One region of the Massilia consociata genome, then DNA from elsewhere that is predicted to be linked to it. Evidence: predicted binding sites of a transcription regulator. Region 1 holds the regulator's gene; each other region holds the start of a gene.

Region 1 (10,214 bases):
CTTGCGCTGGGCCGCGAGACCCTGGCCATCGAAGCCGACGCCATCCGCGCACTGCACGCCAGACTGGGCGACGACGACAGTTTCGTGCGCGCCGTCGCGCTGCTGTATGGCTGCACCGGCCGTGTCGTCGTGTCCGGCATGGGCAAGTCTGGCCATATCGGCCGCAAGATTGCCGCCACCCTGGCCTCCACCGGCACCCCGGCGATGTTCGTGCACCCGGGCGAAGCCGCGCACGGCGACCTCGGCATGGTGACCGCGCACGACGTGTTCATCGCCATCTCGAACTCGGGCGAATCGTCCGAGCTGCTCGAGATCCTGCCGGCCGTCAAGCGCATGGGTACCCCGGTCATCGCCATGACCGGCAAGCCGCATTCGCGCCTGGCCAAGCTGTCCGAGATCCACCTCGACATCTCGGTGGCCAAGGAGGCCTGCACCCTGAACCTGGCGCCGACCACCAGCACCACCGTCACCCTGGCCATGGGCGACGCGCTGGCCGTGGCGCTGCTCGATGCGCGCGGCTTCCGCGAGGAAGACTTCGCGATGTCGCACCCGGGCGGGGCTCTGGGGCGCCGCCTCCTGACCCACGTGCGCGACGTGATGCGCAGCGGCGACGCCATCCCCGCCGTGGCGCCCGAGGTGCCGCTGGCCAAGGCGCTGCTGGAGATCACCCAGAAGGGCATGGGCATGACCGCCGTGATCGATGCCGACCGGCGTCCGGTCGGCGTGTTCACCGACGGCGACCTGCGCCGCCTCATTGAACGCAACCACGATTTTTCCAATATCCTGATCCGCGACGTGATGCACGCGAACCCGCGCCGCGTCCATCCGGAACAGCTGGCGGTGGATGCCGTCGCCGTCATGGAAGAATTCCGCATCAACCAGATGCTCGTGGTGGACGCGGATGACCGCCTGGTCGGCGCGCTGCACATCCACGACCTGACCCGCGCCAAGGTGATCTGATGAGCGTTCAGCTGACCCCGCTGGAACACATGCAGCGCGCCGCGCGCGTGAAAGTCATGATCTTCGACGTCGACGGCATCCTCACCGACGGCAGCCTGACCTATGGCCCGGAAGGGGAGGTCACCAAGACCTTCAACGTGCTCGACGGCCTCGGCATCCAGCTGCTGAACAAGACCGGCGTGCAGACCGCGATCATCAGCGCGCGCAAATCGCCGATCGTGGTCAAGCGCGCCGGCGACCTGGGCATCTCGCATGTCTACCAGGGCATCCACGACAAGCGCATCGGCTTTGGCGAGCTGCTCGCGGCTACCGGCTTCACGGCCGAGGACTGCGGCTACATCGGCGACGACGTGATCGACCTGCCGCTCTTTACGCGCGTGGGTTTCGCCATCACCGTGCCCTCGGGCCACCCGGAGGTGCAGTACCGCGCCCATTACGTGACGAAGAACCCGGGCGGCCGCGGCGCCGTGCGCGAGGTGTGCGACATGATCATGCGCGCCCAGGGTACCTACGAACAGGCGCTGGCGCCGTATTTCGCCTGAACACGGTCAGGACGCCATGGTCAACTACAAGCGCACCGCCCACCGCTGGAAGCTCTTGAGCATCATGATGATCGGCGTGTTCTGCGCCTTCGGCAGTTTCTGGCTGCTGCAGGTGATGGAGAGCGACGAGCTCGACGGCCGCCTGGGCGGGCCGGGGTCCGAACCCGACTACATCGTCGAGAATTTCTCGTTCGTGCGCATGACGCAGGACGGCAAGCCGAGCTACGTGGTGTCGGGCAAGCGCCTGGCGCACACGCCGATGGGCGATGTCTCCGTGGTCGAACAGCCGGTGGTGCAGGGCATGACCCCGGGCCGTCCGCGCATGACCGTGGTGGCCGACCGCGGCCGCATCTACCATGAAGAGCACCGCGTCGACCTGCTCGGCAACGTGGACATCCAGCGCCCGGCCACGCCGACCAGCGAAGCGCTGCGCGTGCGCACCCAGGCGCTCACCGTGCTGCCCGACGAAGAGATCATGAAGACCGACAAGCCGGTCGAGATGCAGCTCGGCGCCGCCACCGTGCGCGGCACCGGCATGGTGGCCAACAACGCCACCCAGAAGCTGCACCTTGCCAGCCGCGGCCAGATCGTCTATCCGCCGCGCCAGCGCTAGCGGCCAGCAAACAACACAGGACAAGCATTCAATGAAAAAACTCATCGCAGCCGTCTTCCTTGGCCTGGCATCGCTCAGCGCCTTTGCCGAGCGCGCCGACTCGCTCAAGGAGGCCGTGATCAACTTCGACACCCTCGACGTCGACGAGGTCACGCAGACCCGCACCCTGACCGGCAACGTCGTGCTCACGCGCGGCACCCTGGTCCTGAAGTCCGACCGCGCCGTGATGAAGGAAACGCCGGAAGGCTACATGAGCGTGACGCTCACCGCAGCGCCGGGCAAGCTGGCCACCTTCCGCCAGAAGCGTGACGGCGGCCCGAACCTGTGGGTCGAGGGCCAGGCCCAGCGCATCGAATACGACGAGCGCGCCGAACTGGTCAAGCTGTTCTCCAGCGCCGAAGTGCGCGAGCTGGAAAACGGCCGCATGACCAACGAGATCAAGGGTCCCTTCATCTCCTACGACAACCGCCGGGAAGTCGCGCAGGTGCGCAACGACCCGAGCGGCGCGAGCAAGGTCGGCGGCGGCCGCGGCACCCTGATCATCGCCCCGCGCCGCACCACGTCGGAAGGCGCCAAGCAATGACGGCAGCGCGCGAAACGGCAGGCCGCGAAGACTGCAGCACCCTGGTCGTCAAGGGCCTGCAGAAGAGCTACGGCAAACGGCTGGTGGTGCGCGACGTGTCGCTGCAGGTCGAATGCGGCGAAGTGGTCGGCCTGCTGGGGCCCAACGGCGCCGGCAAGACCACCTCGTTCTACATGATCGTCGGCCTGGTGCCGTCGGATGCCGGCACCATCGACATCAACGGCACCGACATCACGAGCCTGCCGATCCACCGCCGCGCGGTGCTCGGCCTGTCCTACCTGCCGCAGGAAGCCTCGGTGTTCCGCAAGCTGACGGTGGAAGAGAACATCCGCGCCGTGCTGGAACTGCAGCGCGTGGACGGCAAGGCGCTGCCAAAAGACCAGATCAACGAGCGCCTCGACACCCTGCTGGCCGAGCTGCAGATCGAGAAGCTGCGCGAGAACCCGGCGATGTCGCTGTCCGGCGGCGAGCGCCGCCGCGTGGAGATCGCGCGCGCGCTGGCGACCAACCCGCGCTTCGTGCTGCTCGACGAACCGTTCGCGGGCGTGGACCCGATCGCGGTCATCGAGATCCAGCGCATCGTGCGCTTCCTGAAGGAGCGCAACATCGGCGTCCTGATCACCGACCACAACGTCCGCGAGACGCTCGGCATCTGCGACCGCGCCTACATCATCAACCAGGGGGCGGTGCTCGCCTCGGGCCGTCCTGACGACATCATCGCCAACGAATCCGTGCGGCGCGTGTATCTGGGTGAACACTTCCGCATGTAGTACTGCATCTCGTCACGACCATTAGGCAATGAAACAGTCACTGCAACTCCGCACCTCGCAGCACCTGGCGCTCACGCCGCAACTGCAGCAGTCGATCCGCCTGCTGCAGCTATCCACGCTCGAACTGCACCAGGAAATCGAACAGATCCTGGGCGACAACCCGCTGCTCGAACGGCTCGACGATCCGCTCGACCGTTCGGTGCGGCTGCTGGCCGACGGCGCCATCAACCAGGCGCCCGCCAACGGCGAAGCGCCGGCCGCGCAGCCGGCGCAGGAGCAGGGCGCTTCCGCCGACGGTGCGCAGGGCGAGGGCGATGGCCACGACCACGACGGCGAGCGTGGCGATGGCGACATGGACTGGGGTGGCGAAGGCGGCGGTGCGCGCAGTGGCGACGACGAAGACGGCCGCCCGCAACTGGAAGCCTGCGGCCTCACGCTGCGCGAGCACCTGATGGAGCAGGTGCGCACCACCAGTTGCGCAATGCGCGACCGCGCCCTGGTCGAACTCGTGATCGACGCCCTCGACGACAACGGCTACCTGGAAGAGCCGCTGGACGAGATCCACGCGCGCCTGCCAGCTGAGCTCGAGATCGAGATGGACGAACTGCGCTGCGCGCTGGCCCTGGTCCAGAGCCTGGACCCGGTCGGCGTCGGCGCGCGCAGCGCGGCCGAATGCCTGGCGCTGCAGATCCGCCGCATGCCGGGCGTGCCCCTGGTGACGCGGCGCCTCGCCTTGAAGATCGTCGAGGGTTACCTGACCTGGTTCGCGCAGCGCGAATATACCAAGCTGAAAAAGGCCCTGGATTGCGACGACGAAGACCTGCGCGAGGTGCAGGCCGTGGTCCGCAGGTGCAACCCGCATCCCGGCGCGGCGTTCGCATCGGGCGTCTCCGACTATGTGGTGCCGGACGTGATCGTGCGCCGCGCCAAGAACGGCTGGGCCGTTTCGCTGAACCCGGAAGTGATGCCGCGCCTGCGCGTGAACACGCTGTACGCGAACCTGCTCAAGCAGGGAAAAAGCGAAAGCCAGATGGGCGCGCAGCTGCAGGAAGCGAAGTGGCTGATCAAGAACATGCGCCAGCGTTTCGACACGATCCTGCGTGTTGCCGAGGCAATCGTCGAGCGCCAGCGCAACTTTTTCAGCCACGGCGCGGTTGCCATGCGCCCTCTTGTTTTACGTGAGATAGCTGATACACTAGGTCTACACGAGAGCACAATTTCTCGTGTCACAACGCAGAAATACATGCTGACCCCGCACGGCATGTTCGAGCTGAAGTACTTCTTCGGAAGCCATGTCGCCACCGAAGCGGGGGGAGAAGCCTCCTCGACGGCGATCCGCGCTCTCATTGCGCAATTGACAGGAGCAGAAGACCCTAGGAACCCTTTATCCGACAGCAAGATCGCGGAGATGCTCGGGGAACAAGGTATGGTCATTGCGCGCCGGACGGTTGCCAAATACCGCGAAGCGCTCAAGATTCCGCCCGTCAGCCTCCGCAAATCCCTGTAAAGCTACTGCCCACTCTCACCTTGTGGCGCGGGCAGGGCACCTTCCCAAAGGAGTGTGTATGAACCTCACAATCAGTGGCCACCATCTCGAAGTCACCCCCGCCATCCGTGAATACGTTCAGAATAAGCTCGAGCGCATTACCCGCCATTTCGACCACGTGATCGACACCCACGTGTTCCTCGCCATCGATAACCTCACCGAAAAAGAAAAACGGCAGAAAGCCGAGATCAACCTACAGGTATCTGGCAAGATTTTGCACGTGGCCAGTGCGGCGCAAGACCTTTATGCGGCAATCGACACGCTGATGGACAGGCTGGACAGGCAGGTTCTGAAACACAAATCCATGCTTCAAAACCATAATCACGTAGCGCACAAGCGCATGCCGGACAACGGCGAAGCCGCCGCAGCGTAACACCTACGCACACACCGCGGTAATCACAGCAAGGGCGTCTGAGGGGACGCCCTTTTTGCTTTGTAAAGATATCGCACCGGCCCGAGTGTTCTGTAGAATGCATGTCTTTTCGATCACAGAGCACTGCCATGACCGATACCGTCCTGACGCGCGTCGCCAACCGTACCGGCGTCATCACGCTTGACCGCCCGAAAGCCCTGAACTCGCTGTCGCTGGACATGGTGCGCGCATTGACCGCCATCCTGCTGGACTGGCAGGACAGCGCCGCCGTCGATGCGGTGCTCATCACCAGCACCAGCGAGAAAGCCCTGTGCGCGGGCGGCGACATCCGTTTCTTCCACGAGATGGGCCGCGTCGGCCCGACCGGCGGCAGCGCGCTGCTGGAAGATTTCTTCACCGAAGAATACGCGCTGAACCACCTGATCCACTTCTATCCGAAGCCCTACATCGCCGTCATGGACGGCGTGGTGATGGGCGGCGGCATGGGCATCGCGCAGGGTGGCCCCGGTTGCGGCCTGCGTATCGTGACCGACCGTACCAGGATGGCGATGCCGGAAGTGAACATCGGCCTGTTCCCCGACGTGGGCGGCAGCCATTTCCTGTCGCATGCCCCGGGGCAGCTGGGCCAGTACCTGGGCCTGACCGGGCTGACGATCGGCGCGGCGGACGCGCTCTATGTCGGGCTGGCGGACGTGTTCATGCCGGGAGAACGGCTCGGCGAGCTGATGGCGCTGGTGGAATCGACCCTGGGCGCGCAATTGCCGGAGGCGATCCGCGCGTTTGCCGCGCAGTTTGCAAGCCAGGCAGGTGCAAGCGAGCTGCAGGCGCAGCGCGCAGTGATCGACGCGCACTTCGGCGCGGCCTCGGTGCCGGCCATCATGGAGTCGCTCTCGCGCGACGAAAACCCGTTCGCGCAGAAGGCCCTGAAGGCGATGCGCCAGCGCTCGCCCCTCATGATGTGCGTGACGCGCGAGCTTCTGCTGCGCGGCGCCTCGCTGGACGTGGCCGACTGCCTGCGCATGGAGCGCAACCTGGTGCGCCGCAATTTCGAGCATGGCGAAGTGCTCGAAGGCGTGCGCGCGCTGGTGATCGACAAGGACAATGCGCCGAAATGGAACCCGCCGACGCTGGAGCAGGTGACGCCGGCGATGGTGGCGCGCTTCTTCGAGCCGGTATGGCCGGACTACGCGCACCCGCTGCGGCACCTGGCCTGATGGTCTGTAGGGTGGGCGGGTCTCCCGCCCATGCGGTGATAGTTAACGGTGAATCAGCCGGGCCGGCAGCTCTGGTGTGAGTTGAACGCGTGGGCAGGAAAACCTGCCCACCCTACGTTCCGGATGGACCTAAAGACCGTATCAGACGGTAATGTGCTTCGGCTGCTCCCGATGCCGCACGATGACGCGCTCGGTACTGTTGAAGTAGGCTCCCAGCCGCTCCGCCATGTACACCGACCGGTGCTGTCCGCCGGTGCAGCCCACCGCCACCGTCAGGTAGCTGCGGTTGTCCGTCTTGAACGAGGGCAGCCACTTCTCGACGAACGCACGGATGTCTTCCAGCATTTCGGCCGCGCTCGGCTGCGCATCGAGGAAGGCGATCACCGGCGCATCCTTGCCCGTCAGCGGGCGCAAGGCCAGGTCGTAATAGGGGTTCGGGATCGCGCGCACGTCGAACACGAAGTCCGCATCCAGCGGCACGCCCACCTTGAAGGCGAAGGACTCGAAGAACAGGGTCAGCGGCGCATGTTCGACGTCGGCCAGTTCCTTGATCCAGGCACGCAGCTTGTTGGCGGACAGTTCGGACGTGTCGATCACGTGGCCGAGGTTCTCGATTGCCGACAGGCGCTCGCGCTCCTCGGCGATGCATTCGATGAGCGTGCGGCGCGATGCCGGGTTCTCGCCCGGGCGCAGTTCGTGCGACAGCGGGTGGCTGCGGCGGGTTTCGGAGAAGCGCGCGACCAGCGAATGCGTGCTCGAGGTCAGGAACATGACCTTGACGTTGTGGCCTTCTTCCTTCAGGTGGCGCACGCTCACGGGCAGTTCCACCAGCGACTCGGCGCTGCGCGCGTCGACCGCGACGGCGATCCGCTCGGTGCCTTTCTCGCTGACGGCGTAGACCAGGGCCGGCAGCAGCGCCGGCGGGAGGTTGTCGACGCAGTAATAACCTGCGTCTTCGAGGACATTGAGGGCAACCGATTTGCCCGAGCCGGAAATACCGGTGATGAGGACGATGTGCATGCGGCGATGATACCGCAAGCGCCCCGCGCTTGTCCCTGTTCTCCTATGAGGACATGGGGTGAAACCTTAGTCGCCGCTCATCGCCTGGCGTTGGCGCTCCATGAATTCCTGCAGCGTGTCGATGCCGCGCAGTTGCAGGATCGTGTTGCGCACCGCCGCCTCCAGCAGCACCGCGATGTTGCGGCCGGCCGCGACGGGGATCACGACCTTGCGGATCGGCAGCCCGAGCACGTCTTCGGTCGGGTGGTGGAAGGGCAGGCGCTCGACTTCCTCGTCGAGCGTACCGCGCTTGACCAGGTGCACGATGAGCTTCAGCCGCATCTTGCGGCGCACCGCGGTCTCGCCGAAGATCGCCTTGATGTCCAACAAGCCCAGGCCGCGCACTTCGAGCAGGTTCTGCAGCAGCGGCGGGCAGCGGCCCTCGATCATGTTCGGCGCGATGCGCGAGAATTCCACCGCGTCGTCGGCCACCAGGCCGTGCGAGCGCGAGATCAGTTCCAGGCCGAGTTCGCTCTTGCCGAGGCCGGATTCGCCCGTGATGAGCACCCCCACGCCCAGCACGTCCATGAACACGCCGTGCATGATGACGCGCTGCGCCAGCTTCTTGGACAGATACACGCGCAGGAAGTCGATCACCTGCGCCGCCGGCAGCGGAGTCGAGAACAGGGGGATGTTCTGCTCGTCGCAGATGGCCAGGATGTCGGGCGGGGTTTCCAGGCCCTGTGCGATGATCAGGGCCGGCGGGCCGCCGCCGATCAGCTCGCCGATCACATGGGTGCGCGAGCTCGATTTCAGGCGGTGGTAGTAATTCAGTTCCTGGTGCCCGAACACCTGGATGCGGCCCGGGTGGATCAGGTTCAGGTGGCCCACCTGGTCGGCAGCCGAGGCGGCGTCGCCTGCGATCTGGCGTTCGCCGCCGGGGAAGCCCGCGAACCAGCCGAGCTGCAGGCTGTCGCGGTTGTCGTCATACAAGCGCTGGATGGTCAGCGGAGTCTGCAGCATGGGCATGGCTTCGGTGCGCGGCGACATTGCCGCACAGACAGTCTAATACAAATCAGCCCAACGCCTGCAGACTAGGTTGCCAGTTGATGATGCGCTCATGGACCGACTTCGGGTCTGGATCGGTCGCCAGGGCCGTCCTCACCGCTTCGTCCGAGAACAGCTCGGCGATTTCCGACAGGATCTCGAGGTGCTGCTGGGTGACATGGTCCGGGATCAGGAGGAAGAACAGCAGGTTGACCGGCTGGCCGTCGGGTGACTCGAAGGGAATCGGTTCCTTCAGGCGCACGAAGGCCGCCAGCGGCGACTTGAGGCTCTTGGAGCCCTTGATCCGGCCATGCGGCACGGCTACGCCATGACCCAGCCCGGTGGAGCCGAGACGCTCGCGTGCGAACAGGTTGTCCGACACGGTCGAACGCGCGATACCGCAGTTGTTCTCGAAAATCAGGCCAGCCTGCTCGAAAGCACGCTTCTTGCTGGAGACTTCGAGGTCCAGTTGCACGTTCTCGAGGGAGAGGATTTTGCTTAGGTTCGTCATAACTTTTGTGCCATGCACAGGTAAGGGCGCTTGCGAGGCGGAATTATAGGCCTGTTTCGGGGCCGTGACATTCGATTTCGCATCTGTACGTACATACAGTGAAGTACGATACACCAACTCGGCAAAAACGTATTTTTTTGCTACGAAATCCTGGTTACAGCAAAACGCAATTTCCCAATTGAAATCCCACCTGCGACCTTGCAAATGCATGCCGGGTAGGTAAAAAACCGACTTTTGCACACATGCTGCCCATATTTTAAGCAGTATGTGCCAGTGTCATTTTGCCATTCATGCCTTGACACCGTTGTAGCCAAAAACGCACAGGCGGCGAGCACCTGTGCCTTGCGAAGCGTTACTGGCGCGCGGTACGCAGGTTGCCCGGCTTGCCGGTGCTGAAGTTGGCGCGCCATGGATTGATGTCGAGCCCGCCACGGCGGGTGTAGCGGGCATAGACCGCGAGCTTGCTCGGCTTGCACTGGCGCAGCACGTCCATGAAGATGCGCTCGACGCACTGCTCGTGGAACTCATTGTGCTCGCGAAAGCCGATCAGGTACTTGAGCAGGCCTTCCTGGTCGATCTGCGGGCCGACGTAGCGGATCTGGACGGTACCCCAGTCCGGCTGGCCGGTGACGAGGCAGTTCGACTTCAGCAGGTGCGACACCAGGGTTTCCTCGACCGGTGCTTCCTCGGTGTTCGCGCTCAGGAGCTGCGGCGAAGGCACGTACTGGTCGATCTCCACGTCGAGGCGGTCCAGCAGGGTACCGTCGAGCTCGCCCATCTTGAGGGTGTCGAAGGCGTCCGGCGTCGTGATGCTCACGTGGACCGGGGCGCCGAAGGCGGCGGACAGGTCCTGGCGCAGCAGTTCGGCCAGCGCGTCGGTGCCGGCCAGGCGGGTCTGGTTGAACGAGTTCAGGTACAGCTTGAAGGACTTCGATTCGACGATGTTGGGCGAATCGCTTGGGGCCGTGATGGTGGCGATGGCCACCTGCGGCTTGCCGCGCATGTTCAGCCACGACAGCTCGTAGGCGTTCCAGATATCGACGCCGAAGAAGGGCA
Region 2 (10,214 bases), on a different contig from region 1:
CGTCCGCCTGCACCCGGCTCAGCTGCAGCAGCACGCGCTGCAGCTGGCGCGGGCCGCGCAGGGCCGGGGTGAACTGCACCTTGCCACCATTGAGTACGACCAGGCCGAACGCATCTCCCTGGCGCTGGGCGATGGCGGCGACGCAGCCGAGCAGCGTGCGCGCATAGGCCAGCTTGTCGACGCCTTCCACCTCGCGGCTGGGTTCCAGCATCGAGGCGCTGGCGTCCAGCACCAGCCAGACCGCCACGTGGCTGTCGCGCTCGGCCTCGCGCACGAAGTACCGGTCGGCGCGGGCCAGCAGCTTCCAGTCGACACGGCGCCACTCGTCCCCGGGCGCATAGGCCCGGTACTCGGAAAATTCGACGCCCGCCCCACGCTCGCGCCCGGCGTGGATGCCGTGCCCCAGGCCCGCCAGCACGTGGCGGATCACGAGGTCGAGCTTCTGCGTATGCGCGATCAGCGCGGTCTTCACCAGCGACAAGATTAATCGACCCGGATCTCGTTGCGCAGGGATTGCAGGATGTCGGCGATGGCGATGCCGTCGGCCTCGGCCTCGAAATTGCGCAGCACGCGGTGCGCCAGCACCGGCAGCAGCATGGCCTGGATGTCGTCGCGCGTGACCGCCAGGCGGCCCTGCATCAGGGCGCGGGCTTTCGAGGCCAGCACCAGGGCCTGGCCGGCGCGCGGGCCGGCGCCCCAGCCGATGTGGTTTTTCACCGCGGCGACCGTGGTCTCGGAAGGGCGGGTCGCGCGCACCAGGCGCGTGGCATAGCGCAACAGGTGCTCGCCGATCTCGATGTCGCGCACCAGTTGCTGCAGGCGCAGCAGCGTGTCGACGCTCATCGCCGGCTCGGCGTCATCCAGGCCCGCATGCGTGGTGCGCGAGACCATCATGACCTCTTCGTCCTCGGTCGGGTAAGCGACGTCGATGCGCAGCAGGAAGCGGTCGAGCTGGGCTTCCGGCAGCGGATAGGTGCCGGCCTGCTCGATCGGGTTCTGCGTGGCCAGCACGAAGAACGGACGCGGCAGTGCATGGGTGGTGCCGGCGAAGGTAACGGCGCGCTCCTGCATGGCTTCGAGCAGCGCGGACTGGGTTTTCGGTGGCGCGCGGTTGATCTCGTCGGCCAGCAGCACCTGGGTGAACACCGGGCCCTGCTGGAAGCGGAACACGCGCTGGCGCGTGCTGGTGTCTTCTTCGAGGATCTCGGTGCCGACGATATCCGAAGGCATCAGGTCCGGCGTGAACTGCACGCGGCGGAACTGCATGTCGGTGGCCTGCGCCAGCGACTTTACCAGCAGCGTCTTGCCCAGGCCCGGCACGCCCTCCACCAGCGCGTGGCCGCCCGCCAGCAGGCAGGTCACGAGCAGGTCGACCACCTCTTCCTGCCCGATGATCACGCGCGCCATGCTCGCCTTCAGCGCGCCGATTTTCTCCACCAGTCCGGCAATTTCCTGTTCACTCCACGCTACCGCATCACGTTCAGCCACCACTTACGCTCCCAACGCATATTGAATGATATTGACCGCGAAGCGGGTGTTGTCGACCGCGAGGAACCGCTTGTTGCGGAAGTCGTAGTCCCACTCGCATCCGTAGTCCTTGTTCGAGTACAGCACGCGGATGCGCCCGCCGAACTCGATCGCCTTCAGGTACTCGTGCACCAGGTCGTCGCCCCAGCCATTCAGTTCCCCAGAGGTCGTCGGCGGGCCGTCGAACTTGAAGAAGCACGAATACAGCGGGTGCGTATTCGGGATCTTCTTCAAGGCCGACGCGCCGAAGATCTTCGCCATCTCGGCTTCGAACGACTTGGCGAACAGGCCGTCGATGTCGTGGTTGCAGTCGTCCACGAACACGAAGCCGCCGCCGCGCACGTATTTTTCGAAATTGCGCCGCTCGGCTGGCGTGAACTGCACCAGCTTGTGCCCCGCCAGGTAGCAGAACGGCGCCTGCAGCATCTTCGGATCCGACAGTGCGACCATGCGCTCGGTCGGATCCACCCGCAACGTGGTGTACTCGACGAGCGAGTTCAGCACGTTGCTGGGCATACGGATGTCCACGTCCCAATTGCCCGACTCGTACATCAGGCGCGTGAAGTAGAAATCGAAGGATGCCATAAGCGGGCCATTAAAAAGAAACTCACACCGCGTCGGACAGCGAAGTAAAGTTGAAGTCGCGCACCTTCATCGACGGCAGCACCATCTGGTACGGCACCTCGTCGCCGCCGATGATCTCCGGCTTGCCGAGTTCCTCGATGTTGTTGAGGATGGTGACCGGGCTTTCGTTGAAGCGGAAGTTCTTCACCGGATGCTTGATCTTGCCGTTCTCGACGTAGAAGGTACCGTCGCGGGTCAGGCCGGTGATGAGCAGCGACTGCGGATCGACCATGCGGATGTACCAGGTGCGCGTGACCACGATACCCTTCTTGGTGTTGGCGACCAGCTCGTCCAGCGACTTGGTGCCGCCGGCCATGATCATGTTGCCGTGGCCCGCCGTGGCCTGCTTGCCGGTCTTCTGCGCCCAGAATGGCGAATACTCGAGCGAGGCGACGCGGCCGTTCTTGATCAGGTCGGTACGCTTGCGGGCGAGCATGGTCTCGTTGTCCCACGGCGCCACCGGCACGTCCGGGTTCCACGGGTCGGCCCAGATGTTGACCTGCTCGTCGAACAGCTTCTCGCCCAGGCGGTTGCCGCCGCCCTTCTTGGCCAGGAAGCTGCGGCCTTCGTCGGCCGAGCGCGCGCTGAAGGAAGCGAACATGTTGCCGAGGATTTCCGAGGTCGCGGCCGGCTCCAGGATCACGGTGTAGCGGCCCGGTTCCAGTGCTTTCGCATCGACCGAGCGCAGCGCCTTGTCGATCGCGATCTCGGCGGCTTCCGCGGCATTGAAGCGGCGCGCATCGACCGCCGAGCGGGTCACCCAGCCCGAACCGCGGCCGTCTTCGGTGCGCGCGGTGCAGGTAAAGGAGAGGTCGGTGAATTCCTGGAAGCCGAACACGCCCTTCGAGTTGGCGATGCAGGCAAAGCGGGTGCTGTCGGTGAAGAAGCCGGCCGTGACCAGCTTCTTGGCGCGCGCCTGGCCGATCGCCGCGGCCGCCACGTCGGCGCGGTAGGCCGGGTCGATCGCGGCCGTGGTCGACATGAAGGTCTTGGTGGTGAGGTAGTCCTGCTTGCTCACGGCCGGCACGAATTCCGGATTTTCCGGCGCCAGGCGCGCCAGCTCCTCGGCGCGGCGCACGGCCTTTTCCAGCGACTTGTCGTCGAACTCGTTGACCACGGCGGTACCCACGCGCTTGCCGAAGGCGACGCGCACGGCCAGCTGGGTGTCTTCGGTCAGGCCCGAGGTCGACACGCTGTTGCGCGCGAAACGGATGTTACCGGTCTGGTTGCCTTCGATCGAGATGCTGCATTCGTCGGCTTTCGAGAAACCGATCACGCGGTCGGCGATGCGCTTGGCTTGTTCCTGGTTCAGCTGTTTCATGTGTTTCTCCCCTCAACCGATCTTGCGTGCGGTGTTGATGACGTTGATGCCATTGAAGCGGCTGGTAGACGACCCGTGCGAGACCGCGCTGACCTGGCTCGGCTGGCCCTTGCCGTCGAAGAACGAGCCGCCCATGCGCCAGTCGCGTTCGTCGCAGATGGCGCTGCAGGCATTCCAGAATTCCTGGGTATTGGTCTGGTAGGCCACGTCTTCCAGCGGGCCCGTGATCTTGCCGTTCCGGATCTCGTAGAACAGCGTGCCGCCGAACTGGGAGTTGTAGCGCTGCTGGTCGATCGAGTAGGAGCCGCGGCCGAGGATGTAGATGCCCTTCTTGACGTCCTTGATCATCTCGTCCGGTGTGAGCCGGGCCTTGCCCGGCTCCAGCGAGATGTTCGGCATGCGCTGGAACTGGATGGTGCTCCAGCTGTCCGCGTACGAGCAGCCGTGCGATTCTTTTTCTCCGATGATGTGGGCCTGGTCGCGTGTGGCCTGGTAGTTGACCAGGATGCCGTTGCGGATGATGTCCCACTTCTTGGCGCGCACGCCTTCGTCGTCGTAGCCGATCAGGCCGAGCGAGCCCGGCGTGGTGCGGTCGGCAACGAAATTCACGCGCTCGGAGCCGTACTTGAATTTCTTCGATTCCCACTTGTCCAGGCCCACGAAGCTGGTGCCGGCGTAGTTGGCTTCGTAGCCGAGCACGCGGTCCAGTTCGGTCGGGTGGCCGACGTTCTCGTGGATGGTCAGGAACAGGTGTTCGGGGCTCAGCACCAGGTCGTACTTGCCCGGCTCGACCGACTTGGCGGTGAGCTTCTCGCGCGCCTGCTTTCCCGCCAGCCTTGCATCCTCGACGATGTCGTAGGAGTTGGTGTACAGCGTAGTGACGCCGCCGGCGGCCCGCACCTTGTCGCTGGCTTTCGCATCGAAGTACTCGTAGCCCATCGACACCGGCGAGCTCAGGCCCGCACGCGAGCGGAACTTGCCGCTGGCCTTGTCGACGGCGGTGGCGTTGATCGGCGCCCACAGGCGGTGGACGTCCTGGTCGATGTAGGAGCCGTCGGTGGAAGCAAAATACTTCTGCTGGTTGATCTGGAACAGCGACGCGGTCATGAAGTTGGCGCCGGCGTCCAGGCCCGCCTTGTTGGCCGCGATCAGCATGTCGGCCTTCTGCTTGACCGGAATGGCGCGCCAGTCCTTCAGGACCGGGGTGGCCCAGGCCACTTCGCCCACGCCTTTGACCGGCGCCAGGCGCACCGGCTCGGTCTGCAGCTTGGCGTTGGCCTTGGCGATCGCCACCGCCTGGCGCGCCGCCTCGGCCACGCTGTCCGGGGTCATGCTGTTGGTCGAGGCGAAGCCGTAGGCGCCGTTGGCGATCACGCGCACGCCCACGCCGCTCGACTCGGTGTTGCTGATGTTCTCGACGTTCAGGTCGCGCGTGATGATGAACTGGTTCAGGTAGCGGCCGATGCGCACGTCGCAGTAGGACGCGCCGGCCTTGGTCGCGGCATTCAGCGCGACGTCGGCCAGGACCTTCTTGGCGCTGGCGGCCATCGGGTTGAGCAGCTCTTCGGCGGCGATGGCGTTGCCGAAGACGGGGATCAGCATGGCGCCCGCGGTGCCGGCGCCGATCTGGAGGAATTTACGACGTTCCATTTCTATGAGTTTCCCTATGATCCGTCATTCCCGCGCAGGCGGGAATCCAAGTTCGTAGCGTCGTGGTAGCGCATGCAAAATCGGGTTCCCGCCTTCGCGGGAACGACGTTGGTTTGGGCCGCTGGCTTTTTACACCGCGTCCGACAGCGACGTGAAGTTGAAATCGCGGATCTTCATCGCCGGGATCAGCATCGAGTAGTTCGCCTCGTCGCCGCCGATCACCAGCGGCCTGCCGATCTCGTCGATGTTGTTGAGCATCGTGATCGGGCTCTCGTTGAAGCGGAAGTTCTTGATCGGATGCTTGACCTTGCCGTTCTCGATGTAGAAGGTGCCGTCGCGGGTCAGGCCGGTGACCAGCACCGACTGCGGGTCCACCATGCGGATGTACCAGGTACGGGTGACCAGTACGCCCTTCTTGGTGTTGGCGATCAGCTCGGCCGTGCTCTTGTCGGTGCCGGCCATGATGATGTTGCCGGCGCTGCCGATGGCGCGCTGGTTCTTCTGCCTGGCCCAGTACTGCGAATAGTTCAGCGCATTGATGCGGCCGTCCTTGACCAGGTGGGTGCGTTCGCGCGGCAGCATGTTGCCGTCCCACGGCAGCACCGGCACGTCCTTGTCCCACGGGTCGGACCAGATGTTGACCTGCTGGTCGAACAGCTTGTCGCCCAGGCGGTTGGCGCCGCCCTTCTTCGACAGGAAGCTGCGGCCCTCGTCGGCCATGCGGGCATTGAAGCCGCCGATCATGAAGGTCAGCAGGTCGCTGGTGGCGGACGGCTCCATCACCACGGTGTAGCGGCCCGGCTCGAGCGCCTTGGCGTCCACCGAGCGCAGCGCCTTTTCGATCGCCACGTCGGCCGCTTCGCGCGGGTCGAATTTCGCCACGTCACGCGCCGAACGCTTGACCCAGCCCGAACCGCGGCCGTCTTCGGTGCGCACGGTGCAGGTGAAGTCGAGCGAGGTGGCGACCTGGTGGCCGAACACGCCGTTCGAGTTGGCGATGGTTTCGAAGCTGGCGCGGTCGGTGAGGAAGCCGGCCGACACCAGGCCCTTCTTGCGGCAGGCTTCCATCGCGTAGGCGGCGGCCTGGGCGCGGAATTCCGGGTCGATGTCGGCGGTGCGCTGGACGAAGGTCTCGGAGGATTTGTAGGCGGTCTTGGCGATCGCCGGCATGAATTCCGGGTTCTCCGGCGCCAGGCGCGCCAGGTCTTCGGCGCGGCGCACGGCGCGCTCGAGCGACTTGTCGTCGAACTCGTTGATGGTGGCGGTGCCCTGGCGCTTGCCGAAGGCGACCTGCACCGTGATGCGGGTGTCGTCGGCCAGGCCGGCGGTGGAGACGGCATTGCGGGCAAAGCGGATGTTGCCGATGCGGCTGCCTTCGACGTTGACGATGCACTCGTCGGCTTTCGAGAGCGACAGCACGCGGTCGGTGATGCGCTTGGTCTGGTCCTGGTTCAGGATGCTCATGGGTGTCCTTCTCCTCAGCCGATCTTGCGGGCGGTGTTGATGACGTTGATGCCGTTGAAGCGCGTGGTCGACGAGCCGTGCGACACGATACTGATCTGCGGCGGCTGTCCTTTGCCGTCGAAGAAGGAACCACCCATGCGCCAGTCGCGCTCGTCGCAGATGGCCGAGCAGGCGTTCCAGAATTCCAGGGTGTTGGACTGGTAGGCCACGTCTTCCAGCATCGGGCCGATCTTGCCGTCCTTGATCTCGTAGAACAGCTGGCCGCCGAACTGGGAGTTGTAGCGCTGCTGGTCGATCGAGAACGAGCCGTCGCCGACGATGTAGATGCCCTTCTTGATGTCCTTGACCATCTCGTCCGGGGTCAGGCGCTTCTTGCCGGGCGCCAGCGACACGTTCGGCATGCGCTGGAACTGCACCGAGTTCCAGCTGTCGGCGTACGAGCAGCCGTGCGATTCCTTCTCGCCGATGATGTGGGCCTGGTCGCGCGTGGCCTGGTAGTTGACCAGGATGCCGTCCTTGATGATGTCCCAGCGCTTGGTCTTGACGCCTTCGTCGTCGTAGCCGACCGCGCCCAGCGAACCCGGGGTGGTCTTGTCGGCGTACAGGTTGACCATCGGGTTGCCGTACTTGAATTTCTTCGATTCCCACTTGTCGAGCGTGGCGAAGCTGGTGCCGGCGTAGTTGGCTTCGTAGCCGAGCACGCGGTCCAGTTCCGTCGGGTGGCCGACGTTCTCGTGGATCGTCAGCCACAGGTGTTCCGGCGACAGCATCAGGTCGTACTTGCCCGGCACGACCGACTTGGCGGTCAGCTTGGCCTTGGCGTCGCGGCCGGCGGCGCGCGCGTCCTCGATGATGTCGTAGGAATTGGTGTACAGGGTGGCGACGCCGCCCGCGGCCTTGAGCTTGTCTTCCTTGCGGGGGGTGAGGTATTCGTAGCCCATGCCGACCGGCGAGCCCAGGCCGGAGCGCGAACGGAACTTGCCGGTGCTCTTGTCCACGGCGGTGGCCTGGAACGGCGCCCACAGGCGGTGCACGTCCTGCTCGATGTAGGAGCCGTCGGTGGAGGCGAAATATTTCTGCTGGTTCACCTGGAACAGCATCGAATTCATGAAGGTCGCGCCGCCTTCCATGCCGGCCTTGTTGGCGGCGATGAGCAGGTCCGCTTTCTCCTTGATCGGCACGGTGCGCCAGTCCTTCTTGATCGGCGTGGCCCAGGAAACGTCACCGACGCCCTTGACTGGAGCCAAGCGCACCGGTTCGGACTGCAGCTTGGCGTTGGCCTTGGCGATCGCCACCGCCTGGCGCGCCGCGTTGGCGATGCCGTCGCTGCTCATGTCCGAGGTGGCGGCGAAGCCGTAGGCGCCGTTGGCGATCACGCGCACGCCCACGCCGGCGGACTCGGTGTTGGCCACGTTCTCGACGTTCAGGTCGCGGGTGGTGATGAACTGGTTCAGGTAACGGCCGATGCGCACGTCGGCGTAGCTGGCGCCGGCCTTGGTGGCGGCGTTCAGCGCGACGTCGGCCAGCGCCTTCTTGGCGGCCGTCGGCATGCTGCTGAGCAGTTCTTCAGCGGCGATGGCGCGGCTGAACGGGACGAGCGTGGAGGCGAGCGCCAGGCTGCTGAAATTGAGAAAGGTACGGCGTTCCATAATGTCTCCTGAAATCAACCTACTTCTGGGCAGCGGTCCCGCTTTGTGGGCGGCCCGCTCTTGTATGTACGGCGGAGGAAGCGTCTTTACCGGGCGAAAATAGGCCTCGGCAAACTTGTCAACCTTAGCAGCAACTTGGGATTTTGAATAGGCAATTGTTATGCCAGATCAAAACATCGGCCGGGCACATGATGTTTGCGCACGACGGTGTTCGTGAACGTGTCCGCCGGTGTGTCCGCTACCTGTCCGGCGACTGTCCGCCCGCCTGCCGCGGACACATGGGCGGACAAGGTGCGGGCGCGATATGCATACGCGGACAAGGCTTGACTGTCCGCGCCGTGTGACCGATCATCGGCGCGGCGGCGGCGCCCTGCCCGGCCGCGAACAATCACTTGGAGACCTCGAACCGATGAAACGACTGATCCTGGCCGCAGGTATCGCTGCAACCCTGGCCACCGGCTTGAGCGCCGCTGGCGTCGCGCAGGCCGACGACGCCCTGAAGGCAGCCATCGCGGGCGAACACCGCAGCGCCGCCAACAAGGCACGCGACGCGGCGCGCCACCCGTACGAAACCCTGACCTTCTTCGGCATCAAGCCGAACATGACGGTGGTGGAGCTGTCGCCGTCGGGCGGTTGGTACACCGAGATCCTGGCGCCCTACCTGCGCCAGAACGGCAAGCTGATCGGCGCCGGCGAGGAAATCGCGCCGGAGAAGCGCTACGGCATGGCCTTCAAGAAGAAGCTCGATTCGAACCCGGCGGTCTTCGACAAGGTGGTCCCGGGCATCTTCGAACCGCCGACCCGCTACCAGATCGCGGCGCCGAACAGCGTTGACATGGTGCTCACCTTCCGCAACCTGCACAACTGGGCCGGCCACGGCGACGAAGCGCTGAAGAACACCTTCAAGGAAATCCACAAGGTGCTGAAACCGGGCGGCGTGCTGGGCATCGTCGACCACCGCCTCCCTAGCTCGATGACGCAGGACGCCAAGGCTTCCAGCGGCTACGTGCACGAAGCCTGGGTCATCAAGATGGTCGAGAGCGCCGGCTTCAAGCTGGCCGCCAAGTCGGAAGTCAACGCCAACCCGAAGGACACCGCCAACCACGAAAAGGGCGTGTGGACCCTGCCGCCGGTGCTGGCCAACAAGGACAAGGACCGCGAGAAGTACCTGGCGATCGGCGAGAGCGACCGCATGACGCTCAAGTTCGTCAAGCAGTAAGACCGCCGTCATCCGTACGGGAAAGGGGCAGTCCGATGGGCTGCCCCTTTTTCGTGACGATTCGAGTATTTCATTCGGCGGCGAGCGTGTATATTCTTGCGGTTGAGTATCAATCAAGCCACCGAAGGAATTCATGAAAACCGCACGCCTTGCCGCCGCCGTGGCATTCGCCCTGTCCGGCCTCGTCCACGCCCAGGACACCTCCCCTCCGCCCGCCCCGACGCCTGCGACGCCGCCCTCGCCCGCGGTCGCGACGCCGTCCGCCACCAAGGCCCCTGCCCTGCCGGCGGTCGAGAATTCGGTGGTCAAGATCTTCGCCACCGTGCGCCGTCCCGACCCGTACAAGCCGTGGGCGAAGCAGTCCCCTAGCGACGTGACCGGCTCGGGCGTGATCATCGAAGGCAAGCGCATCCTCACCAACGCCCACGTGGTCGGCTACGCCAGCCAGGTCGAGGTGCAGGCCAGCCAGTCGGGCGACAAGGTCCCGGCCAGGGTGATCGCGCTGGCGCGCGGCCTGGATCTCGCCGTGCTGGAACTGGAAGACCCGTCCTTCTTCGACAAGCGCCCGCCCGTGCAGCGCGCAGCCGTGCTGCCGGACGTGCGCGAAGCCGTGTACGCCTACGGCTATCCGGTCGGCGGCAATTCGCTGTCCACTACCCGCGGCATCGTCTCGCGCGTGGAATTCGTCGGCTACGGCTCGTTCAGCTCGGGCCTGCGCATCCAGATCGACGCGCCGATCAACCCGGGCAACAGCGGCGGG
Region 3 (10,214 bases), on a different contig from region 1:
GCAGCACGGGCGCGAGGCGCCGGCCGGCCTGAACCCGGGCGTGGTGCTGGAATGGCACCACGCCGTCAACTGGATGATCCGCTACAAGGGCGAAGACGACTGGGACAGCGTCGGCACCGCTACCTGATCGATTAATAAACCTCGGGATTCGGATCGGTGCGCTCGAGCTCGAGCGAAGCGGCCAGCAGGCCCAGGCGCGCCACCACGCCGTACACGTAGAAGCGGTTCGGCGCCGCCGTGCCCGGCTTGGCCTTCAGGTCCGGCACCGCATGCTGCTGGGCAAACGCCAGCGGCACGTACTGCGAACCCGGCGCATTCAGGTTCTGGTCGATGCCGCGCTCGGCGTGCACGCGGTAGAAGCCACCCACCACATAGCGGTCGATCATGTATACCACCGGCTCGGCCACCGCATCGTTGATGGATTCGAAAGTGGGCACGCCTTCCTGCACGATCATGTCGGTGACGGCGACGCCATCCTTGATGACGGTCATCTTGTTGCGCTGGGCGCGGCTCAGGTCGCGCACTTCGCTGGCGTCCTTCACCGTCATGACGCCCATGCCGTAGGTGCCGGCGTCCGGCTTCACGATCACGAAGGGCTTCTGCTCCTTCATGCCGTATTCCTTGTACTTCTTCTTGATCTTCGAGAGCAGCGCCGACACCGCATCGGCCAGTTGCTCGGTGCCGACGTCCTGCTGCAGGTCGACCTCGCCGACCTTGCTGTGCAGCGGGTTGACCAGCCAGGGATCGATCTCGATCAGCTTGCCGAACTTCTTGGCGACTTCGTCGAAGGCCTTGAAGTGGTTGCTCTTGCGGCGCAGCGCCCAGCCCGCGTGCAGCGGCGGCAGCAGCGACTGCTCGTGGATGTTTTCGAGGATTGCGGGGATGCCGCTCGACAGGTCGTTGTTCAGCAGGATGGTGCAAGGATCGAAATCGGCCAGGCCGACGCGGCGGCCATTCGGCGAGCGCACCAGCGGCTCGACGACCAGCATGTTTCCATCTGGCAGTGCCAGCGGGGTGGGCTGGGTGACGTCCGGCGACAGCGAACCGAGGCGCACGTGCAGGCCGGTCTGGCGGAAGATCTGCATCAGGCGCGCCACGTTCTGCAGGTACATCGGGTTGCGCGTGTGCGTTTCCGGGATCATCAAAAGGTTGCGCGCGTCCGGGCAGTACTTGTCGATCGCGGCCATGGCAGCCTGCACCGTCAGCGGCAGCATTTCGGTGGACAGGTTGTTGAAGCCGCCCGGGAACAAATTGGTGTCGACCGGCGCCAGCTTGTAGCCGGCGTTGCGCAAGTCGACCGAGCAATAGAACGGCGGCGTATGCTCCTGCCACTCGAGGCGGAACCAGCGTTCGATCGCGGGCGTGGCCTCGAGAATTTTCTTTTCCAGGTCGAGCAAGGGGCCCGTCAGGGCAGTGGCGAGGTGCGGAACCATGAGATGGACGTCCTAGTAGTGGCTTTTTCGAATTATATCGGTAGCCTCATATATGGACGAAGAAGCCACTTTAAAGGCGCACGATTGCCAGAATGAAAAAAGGCGCCCGCAGGCGCCTTTCCCGGACGAGAACCGGCTTACAAGTGGTAAGCCGACTCTCCATGGCTGGTAATGTCCAGCCCTTCACGCTCGGCATCGGCCGGCACGCGCAGGCCGACGACGACGTCCACCAGCTTGAAGGCAACGAAGGCCACGAACGCCGACCACACGATGGTGACGCCGACCGCCTCCGCCTGCACCAGCAGCTGGCCGGCGATCGAGTAGTCTGGCGAAGCCTTGTTGGCGACGTAGTCCCACACGCCCTGCCCGCCCAGCTGCGGCGCCGCGAACACGCCGGTGAGCAGCGCACCCAGGATGCCGCCCACGCCGTGCACGCCGAACACGTCGAGCGAATCGTCGGCGCCCAGCAGGCGCTTCAGGCCCGTCACGCCCCACAGGCAGACGACACCCGCCAGCAAACCCATGACCAGGGCGCCCATCGGGCCGACGAAGCCGGCGCCCGGGGTGATCGCCACCAGGCCGGAGACGGCGCCGGACACCGCGCCCAGCAGCGACGGCTTGCGCTTGAAGGCCCACTCGCCGAACATCCACGACACGGCAGCGGCGGCGGTGGCCAGCAGGGTGTTGATGAAGGCCAGCGCGGCGACGTCGCCCGCCTCCAGCGCCGAGCCGGCGTTGAAGCCGAACCAGCCCACCCACAGCAGCGAGCCGCCGATCATGGTCATGGTGAGCGAATGCGGGGCCATCGATTCACGGCCCAGGCCGATGCGCTTGCCGATCATGTAGGCGCCCACCAGGCCGGCCACCGCCGCGTTGATGTGCACCACGGTGCCGCCCGCGAAGTCGAGCGCGCCGTGCTGCCACAAGAAGCCGGCACTCTCGGTGACGGTGGCCAGCGAGGCCGCATCCGAAATCGCGTCAGGGCCTGCCCAGAACCAGACCATGTGGGCCACCGGCAGGTAGCCGAAGGTGAACCACAGCACGATGAACAGCAGCACTGCCGAGAAGCGCACGCGTTCGGCGAAGGCGCCGACGATCAGCGCGCAGGTGATGGCGGCGAAGGTGCCCTGGAAGGCGACGAAGATGAACTCGGGGATCATCGTCTCCTTGCTGAAGGTGGCGGCCTGGCTGAAGGTGCCGGCGGCCGCATCGTAGATGCCGTTCAGGAACACGCGGTCGAAACCGCCGATGAAGGCATTGCCCTGCGTGAAGGCCAGCGAGTAGCCGTACAGGCACCACAGCACGATGACCAGCGAAAAGACCATGAACACCTGCATCAGCACCGACAGCATGTTCTTGGCACGCACCAGGCCGCCGTAGAACAGCGCCAGGCCGGGGATCGACATCATGATCACCAGCAGCGTGGCGACGAACATCCACGCGGTGTCGCCCTTGTTGATGGTGGGCGCCGCAAGCGCCGGCAGCGCCAGGCCGGCGGCAACCAGGCCGGCCAGGATTCGTGTCGTGAGTTTCATCGAGGGTTCCCCTTACAGTGCTTCGTTGCCGGTCTCGCCGGTACGGATACGGATGACCTGGTTCAGGTCGGCCACGAAAATCTTGCCGTCACCGATCTTGCCCGTGCGGGCCGCGCCCTGGATGGCGTCGATGACCTGGTCGAGCACGGCATCGTCGACGGCCGCCTCGATCTTGATTTTTGGCAAGAAGTCGACCACGTACTCCGCGCCGCGGTACAGCTCGGTGTGGCCCTTCTGGCGGCCGAAGCCTTTCACTTCGGTCACCGTCATGCCCTGCACATTGATCTCCGACAGCGCTTCGCGCACCTCGTCGAGCTTGAAGGGTTTGATGATGGCGGTAATCATTTTCATGGTGATGCCTCTTTACGATCAGAAAGTTTTGGACACGGTCAGGATGGCGCCGGACTTGCCCAGGTTCTTGCCTTCCGGGTTCAGGTACAGGTCCGTGTTGGCCTTGATCCAGGCCAGCGACAGCGTCGCTGCACCCAGGTCCTTGGTGACGCCGACCTTGTAGTCGGTGTACGACAGCGGGCTGTTATTGCGCACCTTCTGGCGGCCAACGTGCAGGTTGAGCACGAAGCCGTTGCCGACATCGAGATCGGCGCCGACGTCGAGATAGCCGCTGCGCTTGCTGTTGGCGGTGCCGAACAGGTTGGTGGTCGATTGCGAATACTTGACGTAGGCCGGGCCGAAGCCGAGGCGGCCGTACAGTTCGAAGGTGTTCGCGTTCGGATTCAGGCCGTTCGTCGGATACCAGTAATACAGGCCGCCGACGTCGTAGGTGACGGATTCCGTCAGTTGGCCGCGCTTGCCGGCATACAGGTCCCATTCGATGTTGCCGTCGCCGCCGAGGTCCCTGGTCCACTTGATGGTGGACAGCCAGGTGCCCACGTACAGGCCGGTCGGGCCGTGTACGTAGTCGGCGCCGCCCTGCAGCGCCGGATCGAGACTGGTCTGCGACAGGCCGCGGTAACGGTAATCGCTGGTGATGGCGGCGTTGTAGCTGATTTGGTGCTCAGGAGCAGCGTCCTGCGCGAGCGCAGGAACACTGGAAAAGGCCAGGATGGCCCAGGTCGCTGCTGCTGCACTTGTGTTGCGCTTCATGACATTCCCCTTATTCTCAACGGTGCGGGCCGTTGCGGTTTACAATCCTGTTTGCTACACGCCTGACAACTGTTTAGCAGGATGCGTGCCAGCCAAAAAAGGGGCGTCGGTGCTTGTTTTCTCAGCCATCCGCCCCATTTGCGATTCGATCAACCCAGGAAAACCGCGCAACGGAAACGCTTTTCCACACCGCGCGCGGCGCCACGCACCAAGGCGGGCAGCGGGTGCACCGTGGTGGTGCAGCCGGCCCGCACGAATAGGAACTCGGACATGAACAACTTCTTCAACGACCTGCAAGGCAAGCTCAACCAGGCCCTCGAGAGCACGCCGGCCAAGGACATCGAGCGCAACGTCAAGGCGATGATGACCCAGGGCTTCTCGAAGCTCGACCTCGTCACCCGCGAAGAGTTCGACATCCAGGCCCAGGTGCTGGCCAAGACCCGCGCCAAGCTCGAAGCGCTCGAACTGCGCGTGGTGGAACTGGAAACGCGCCTGGCCGCCCAGGCCAGCCCGGCCGTCTCGCCTGTGCCGTCCGCCCCGGCGGGCTCGGCCACCTCGGCCACCGCCGGCAGCCCGATTGCCGGCGCCACCGACCCGGCCGCACCGCACATCATCCTCGACAAGCCCTGATGGGCGCGGCATTCATGCAGGAGCGAAGCGCACCATGAATGCAAGCGACCATCCGGCCACCTTGCTTGCGCCACAAGAGGTCTCGCTCGACGTCCTGCGCGAGAAATACGCCAAGGGCGAGGAAACCGGCATCGCCGACGTGCGCCGGCGCGTGGCGCGCGCCCTCGCGGCGCTCGAACCCGAACACCAGCGCGCCGAGCGTGAGGCGCAGTTCCTGTGGGCGCAGGAACAGGGCTTCGTGCCGGCCGGACGCATCAATTCCGCCGCCGGCCTCGGCCTGCAGGCCACCCTGATCAACTGCTTCGTCCAGCCGGTCGGCGATTCGATCTCCGGCATGGATGGCGACCTGCCCGGCATCTACACCGCCCTCGCCGAAGCGGCCGAGACCATGCGGCGCGGCGGCGGCGTGGGCTACGACTTCAGCGCCATCCGCCCGATGGGCAGCAAGGTACGCGGCACCCGCTCGCGTGCCTCGGGACCGGTGTCGTACATGGAAGTGTTCGACGCCTCTTGCCGCACGGTCGAATCGGCGGGCGCCCGGCGCGGCGCCCAGATGGGCGTGCTGCGCATCGACCATCCCGACATCGAACGCTTCATCGCGGCCAAGGACGAAGGCGGCCTCACCAACTTCAACATCTCGGTCGGCGTCACCGACGACTTCATGGAAGCGGTCGAGGCGGACGAGCTGTTCCACCTGGTGCACCAGGCCGAGCCGGGCGAAGAAGACATGGCCACCGCGTGCCGGCTGGACGACGGGCGCTGGTCCTACCGCCAGGTCCGCGCACGCGACCTGTGGGACAAGATCATCGCCTCAACCTACGACCACGCCGAGCCGGGCGTGCTGTTCGTCGACCGCATGAACCTGGAAAACAACCTCTGGTATGCGGAAGACCTGCACGCCACCAACCCCTGCGGCGAGCAACCCCTTCCCGCCTACGGCTGCTGCGACCTCGGTTCGGTGAACCTCACCGCCTTCGTGCTTGACCCTTTCGGCGCCAACCCGGGTTTCGATTTCGAGCGCATGTGCGAAGTCGCCGCGGTGGCCGTGCGCATGCTCGACCTGGTGCTCGACGCCACCGAATGGCCGCTGCCGCAACAGGCGGCCGAGTCGCAGGCCAAGCGCCGCGTGGGCCTCGGCTTCCTGGGCCTGGGCAGCGCCCTCGTCATGCTGGGCTTGCGCTACGATTCGGAGGAAGGCCGCGCCATGGCGGCGCGCATCGCCGAAACGCTGCGCGATGCCGCCTATGCCACCTCGGTCCAGCTGGCGCGCGAAAAAGGGCCGTTCCCGCTGTTCGATGCCGAGCAGTACCTGGACGGCGAGTTCACCGCCCGCCTGCCCGAATGGCTGCGCGAGGCGATCCGCCTGTACGGCATCCGCAACTCGCACCTGCTATCGATTGCGCCGACCGGCACCATCTCGCTGGCCTTTGCCGACAATGCCTCGAACGGCATCGAACCGCCCTATGCCTGGACCTACCAGCGCAAGAAGCGCATGGCCGACGGAACCATGCGCAGCTATGCCGTCGAGGACCATGCCTGGCGCCTGTACCGCCAGATGGGCCACGCCACGGACAGGCTGCCGCCGCAGTTCGTGACCGCGCTGGAGATGCGCGCGATCGACCACCTGCGCATGGTGCAAGCGGTCCAGCCCTTCATCGACACCGCGATCTCGAAGACCGTCAACGTCCCGGAAGATTATCCCTTCGAGGATTTCCGCGACCTGTACAGCCAGGCCTGGCACGCTGGGCTCAAGGGCCTGGCGACCTACCGGCCCAACACGGTGCTGGGCAGCGTGCTCTCCACCCAGGCAGCAGCATCACGCGACGAGCCGCCGGCCGCTTCGCCGCCGCTGCCGGACGACGACCCGCTGCGCAAGCGCTTCGAGCGCCGTCCGCTGGGCGAGCTGGAATCGGTCACGTCGAAAATCGAATACGCGACCCAGGAAGGCCGCAAGAGCGCCTACCTGACCGTCAGCTTCATCCGCACCGATGGCGTCCACGACGGCAAGCGGGTGGAGATCGAGCGTCCCTTCGAGTTCTTCATGCCTTCGAACCAGCGTACCGGCGGCCAGCAGTGGATCACGGCCTCGATGCGCCTGCTGTCGATGGTGGCGCGCGCCGGCGGCCCGATCGCGCGGGCGCTGGCCGACATGCGCGACGTGGTGTGGGAAAAGGGACCGGTGCGCTGCGGCCACCTCACGCGCGAGGACGGCACGCAGGTGCCGGTGTACCACGACTCGGAAGTGGCGGCCATCGCCTTCATGCTGCAGCGGATCCTGATCCGCCGCGGTTTCCTCGACACCTGGGGCAACCAGGTCCCGGTACCGGAACTGGCGCGCAGCCTGGAGACACGGATGTGCGCGCGCGGCGAGGGTCCGGTACCGGACGCCCAGCCGCTGCCGCCCACCAGTGCCGGCGCCCTGCCCAGCGTCGCCGGCGCCAAGTGCCCGGAATGCGGCGCGCGCGCGCTGCGCAAGGTCGATGGCTGCACCCGCTGCGACGAGTGCCACTACGTGGGCGAGTGCGGCTGAGGCATACTGCGCAGGTTGCCAACCAACCTGCCCCTCAGCCGCCACTCATGTCTTACATCGCACTCAAGCACCTGCACGTCAGCTTCGCGGCCCTGAGCGGCGTGCTGTTCCTGGTCCGCGGCATCTGGATGCTGTCCAGCTCCCCGCGCCTGCAGCAGCGCTGGGTGAAGATCGTGCCGCACGTGGTCGACACACTGCTCTTGGCCAGCGCCATCGGCCTGGCGACATGGAGCAGCCAGTATCCGGGCCAGGCGCCGTGGCTGACGGCGAAGGTGGCGGCGCTGGTGGCCTACATCGTGCTGGGCATGATGGCGCTCAAGCAGGGACGAACGCGGCAGGTGCGCACTGCGGCCTTCGCCGGCGCCCTTGTCTGCTTCGCCTACATCGTCTCGGTCGCAGTGACCAAGAACCCGCTGATGGTCTTTTAAGAAGGCTTGAGCGGGTCGCAATGCGTTTCATGCACATACTATTGACGCCAACTTCTGGCTAGCGCATTGTTCAGCCGCAGGTCAGCGAGGCTGGCCCAAACAGCCCATATCCAGGAGAGAGACCGATGAGCAGCACCGCAGCCCGCCCAACCCTGCACTTCTTGTGCGGCAAAATGGCGGCGGGCAAATCGACGCTGTCGAGGAAGCTGGCCACGGAGTTCGGCGCAGTCCTGATCTGCGAGGACCTGTGGCTGTCCCGCCTGTATCCGGACGAGATCCACACCTTCGACGACTACCTGAAGTACGCAGCCAGGCTCAAGGAAACCCTGGCGCCACATGTGGTGGACCTGCTTCGCCATGGTTATTCCGTCGTGCTCGACTTTCCGGGCAATGTGCCGCGCCAACGGCAATGGTTCCGCCAGCTGTTCGACGCTGCCGGGGCTGACCACCTGCTCCACTTCGTCGACATGCCTGACGCGCTTTGCAAGGCGCAGCTGCGGCAACGGAACGAGGAACGGCCTCCCGGCTCCAAACCCATGTCGGAAGCAGAGTTCGAGTACATCACCGGCTTTTTCGTCGCGCCGGCCGGGGCCGAGGGATTCAACATCCGACGGTACGAGGTACCGCACCTGGAGTAAAACCTTTGCCTACAGCGAACGGTCATGCAGCCCGCAGTGCGGGCGTCCCACCGTCACGTCGTCGCGGCGCGCGGCGTCAATGTTCGCTGCCGCCATAGATCCACATCGGCTCGGTCTTTCCGGCGCGCTCGAATCCTAATGCTTTGTAAAAATCGATCGCCCCGCCGTCGGCAGTCAGCATCATCTGGTGGAAGCCGGCATAGCGGCCGAGCATAGACTGCATCATCAGGCGGCCAACACCTTTCCCTTGATGGGCAGGATGCACCAGCATATGGGGAAAATACACGACGAGGTGTCCGTCCGAGATGGCGTTCCCGAGCCCGACCAGTTCACTCCCGATGCGCGCCGTTACCAGCGAATGCGAATTCCGGAGCGCCGCCATCAGCTGTTGCGGTTTTTCGGCCGAGGACCAGCCGTTGGCCTGGTACAGGCGGATGACCTCGGCCTCGTCGAGGCGGTCTGCGAGCGACACGGCGATCTTCATGGAATCCTTTACGCTGTTGAGGGAATCGGCAATGGTAATCATGTTTCGAAGTGAATGCAGACCGTCTTCAGCGACACGGTTGCCGGATGAGATACACCCCTCTAATCGACAGACGCGACCAGGTTCTTCTCGGCCCCCGGTGTCTGGAGATGGCCCCGGCGACGTGACCGGTACTCCCGCCAGCCGAAGACCACGATGACCATGATGCCCAGCACGGACGGCAGCAGCTGCGACCAGGGCTGCCCGAACCGGACCAGGTTGCCGACCGCTGCCGACAGCATTGCGAACAGCGATGCCACCAGCTTGTAGATGTGTTCGTAGCGCCAGAGCGATGCGTGCCAGTGCCGCGGGAAGCACCAGCGCGCCGCATCGTACGCGAGCAGGAAGACGAGCCCGCCCAGCGATGAATAGACGACGGTCGGCGCCGCACCGGCCCTGGCGCCAGCCGAGAACAGCACCGGCACCAGGCCGATCGCCCAGGCCGCGGCGCACACGGCCAGCAGCGTATCGATCCGATTCGGTCCGGCATCCTTGGTGTAGACGACGTGCCAGCCGCTCAGCAGCTGGTAGGCGACCAGCAAGGTCAATACGGCGAACACCGGCGTGAAGCGGAAAAACACGTTGCCGATGATGCCGGTGACGCACACGACCAGGGTCAGTGCGGCGAACAGCCGTCCGTGCCGGCGGTGGCCCGGCGTGCCCTTGGCGCCTGCCAGCAGCGCCAGGCCGAGGCAGATTGCAGCGCTACCCGTAGCGATGTGGGCGGCAAGGTTCAACAGGTGTTGCAGCGACATGTCTACCTCCTGGCATGGATCAGTAAATAGCGGGAAAACGGCCGAACCCCGGGCCGATGCGCCAGTACGATGGCAGCCCCGGGTGCGTGCACCTTGCCCGCCAGCGTCAGTCGATGCCGACCTCCTTGCGGTTATCGCGCGACACGCGGTCGATCATCTTGTTATACGGATCGACACCGACCTCGAACGGCTTTTCCTTGACCGTGACCGTCACGACAGGATTGGCGCCCTCGAGCACGCGCTTCTCCAGCAGCAGCACCCGTTCGTCCTTCTCCTTGGCCCCGGCGGCGCGTGCGAAGACGCCGATCTCCACCGCCTCGTCATAGGCGCGCGGCGTTTCCTTGCCGCGGCCATCGGCTTCCATCTTCGCCAGGTGCAGCTTCATCGTCACGTCCCACTGCCCATCGGCGCGCTTGACCGCCTTGGCATCGAGCACGCGGTTATCGTAGAACACGATTTTCTCGAACAGGTCGGCGATCAGGGCGTGCTTGTCTTTTGGTGCCTCGGCGCGGATGTAGTCGAGCAGTTCGCTTGACGTCGTGAACGGCGACTCCTGGTAGCCCTTGTCCTGCAAGAAGCGCTTCAGGGCGCGGTTGACCGCTTCTTCGCCGATCTCGTCGCGCAGGCGATAAAAGACC

The links. Region 1 encodes sigma-54, which starts transcription at its own class of promoters, with help from an activator protein. Its sites were predicted from a motif close to TGGCANGNAANCTGCTTT; they were not measured.
Region 2: a site for sigma-54 is predicted at 8,384-8,401, ahead of ACFFJK_RS20320 (TldD/PmbA family protein). Genes of this name have one in related genera too.
Region 3: a site for sigma-54 is predicted at 4,146-4,163, ahead of ACFFJK_RS22245 (TorF family putative porin). Genes of this name have one in related genera too.

Annotation. Positions count from the first base shown of each region.
Region 1 covers NZ_JBHLWP010000016.1:175,269-185,482, reverse strand. Annotated here, with positions in the region: gene ACFFJK_RS18000 (KpsF/GutQ family sugar-phosphate isomerase) at 1-960, shown strand, start outside; gene ACFFJK_RS17995 (KdsC family phosphatase) at 960-1,502, shown strand; gene lptC (LPS export ABC transporter periplasmic protein LptC) at 1,519-2,115, shown strand; gene lptA (lipopolysaccharide transport periplasmic protein LptA) at 2,147-2,698, shown strand; gene lptB (LPS export ABC transporter ATP-binding protein) at 2,695-3,468, shown strand; gene ACFFJK_RS17975 (RNA polymerase factor sigma-54) at 3,497-4,975, shown strand; gene hpf (ribosome hibernation-promoting factor, HPF/YfiA family) at 5,034-5,387, shown strand; gene ACFFJK_RS17965 (enoyl-CoA hydratase/isomerase family protein) at 5,516-6,601, shown strand; gene rapZ (RNase adapter RapZ) at 6,743-7,621, opposite strand; gene hprK (HPr(Ser) kinase/phosphatase) at 7,688-8,623, opposite strand; gene ACFFJK_RS17950 (PTS sugar transporter subunit IIA) at 8,676-9,158, opposite strand; gene queF (NADPH-dependent 7-cyano-7-deazaguanine reductase QueF) at 9,511-10,214, opposite strand, start outside.
Region 2 covers NZ_JBHLWP010000020.1:45,045-55,258, reverse strand. Annotated here, with positions in the region: gene ACFFJK_RS20350 (DUF58 domain-containing protein) at 1-472, opposite strand, end outside; gene ACFFJK_RS20345 (AAA family ATPase) at 484-1,488, opposite strand; gene ACFFJK_RS20340 (DUF4159 domain-containing protein) at 1,492-2,112, opposite strand; gene ACFFJK_RS20335 (TldD/PmbA family protein) at 2,135-3,472, opposite strand; gene ACFFJK_RS20330 (TldD/PmbA family protein) at 3,485-5,122, opposite strand; gene ACFFJK_RS20325 (TldD/PmbA family protein) at 5,252-6,586, opposite strand; gene ACFFJK_RS20320 (TldD/PmbA family protein) at 6,601-8,235, opposite strand; gene ACFFJK_RS20315 (class I SAM-dependent methyltransferase) at 8,645-9,454, shown strand; gene ACFFJK_RS20310 (S1C family serine protease) at 9,588-10,214, shown strand, end outside.
Region 3 covers NZ_JBHLWP010000033.1:11,388-21,601, reverse strand. Annotated here, with positions in the region: gene ACFFJK_RS22265 (DUF4272 domain-containing protein) at 1-127, shown strand, start outside; gene gshA (glutamate--cysteine ligase) at 132-1,433, opposite strand; gene amt (ammonium transporter) at 1,571-2,968, opposite strand; gene glnK (P-II family nitrogen regulator) at 2,981-3,319, opposite strand; gene ACFFJK_RS22245 (TorF family putative porin) at 3,338-4,072, opposite strand; gene ACFFJK_RS22240 (hypothetical protein) at 4,222-4,344, opposite strand; partial or broken gene ACFFJK_RS22235 (accessory factor UbiK family protein) at 4,343-4,567, shown strand; gene ACFFJK_RS22230 (adenosylcobalamin-dependent ribonucleoside-diphosphate reductase) at 4,737-7,232, shown strand; gene ACFFJK_RS22225 (SirB2 family protein) at 7,280-7,660, shown strand; gene ACFFJK_RS22220 (P-loop nucleotide/nucleoside kinase family protein) at 7,786-8,298, shown strand; gene ACFFJK_RS22215 (GNAT family N-acetyltransferase) at 8,375-8,824, opposite strand; gene ACFFJK_RS22210 (DUF2306 domain-containing protein) at 8,884-9,576, opposite strand; gene ACFFJK_RS22205 (ABC transporter permease/M1 family aminopeptidase) at 9,683-10,214, opposite strand, start outside.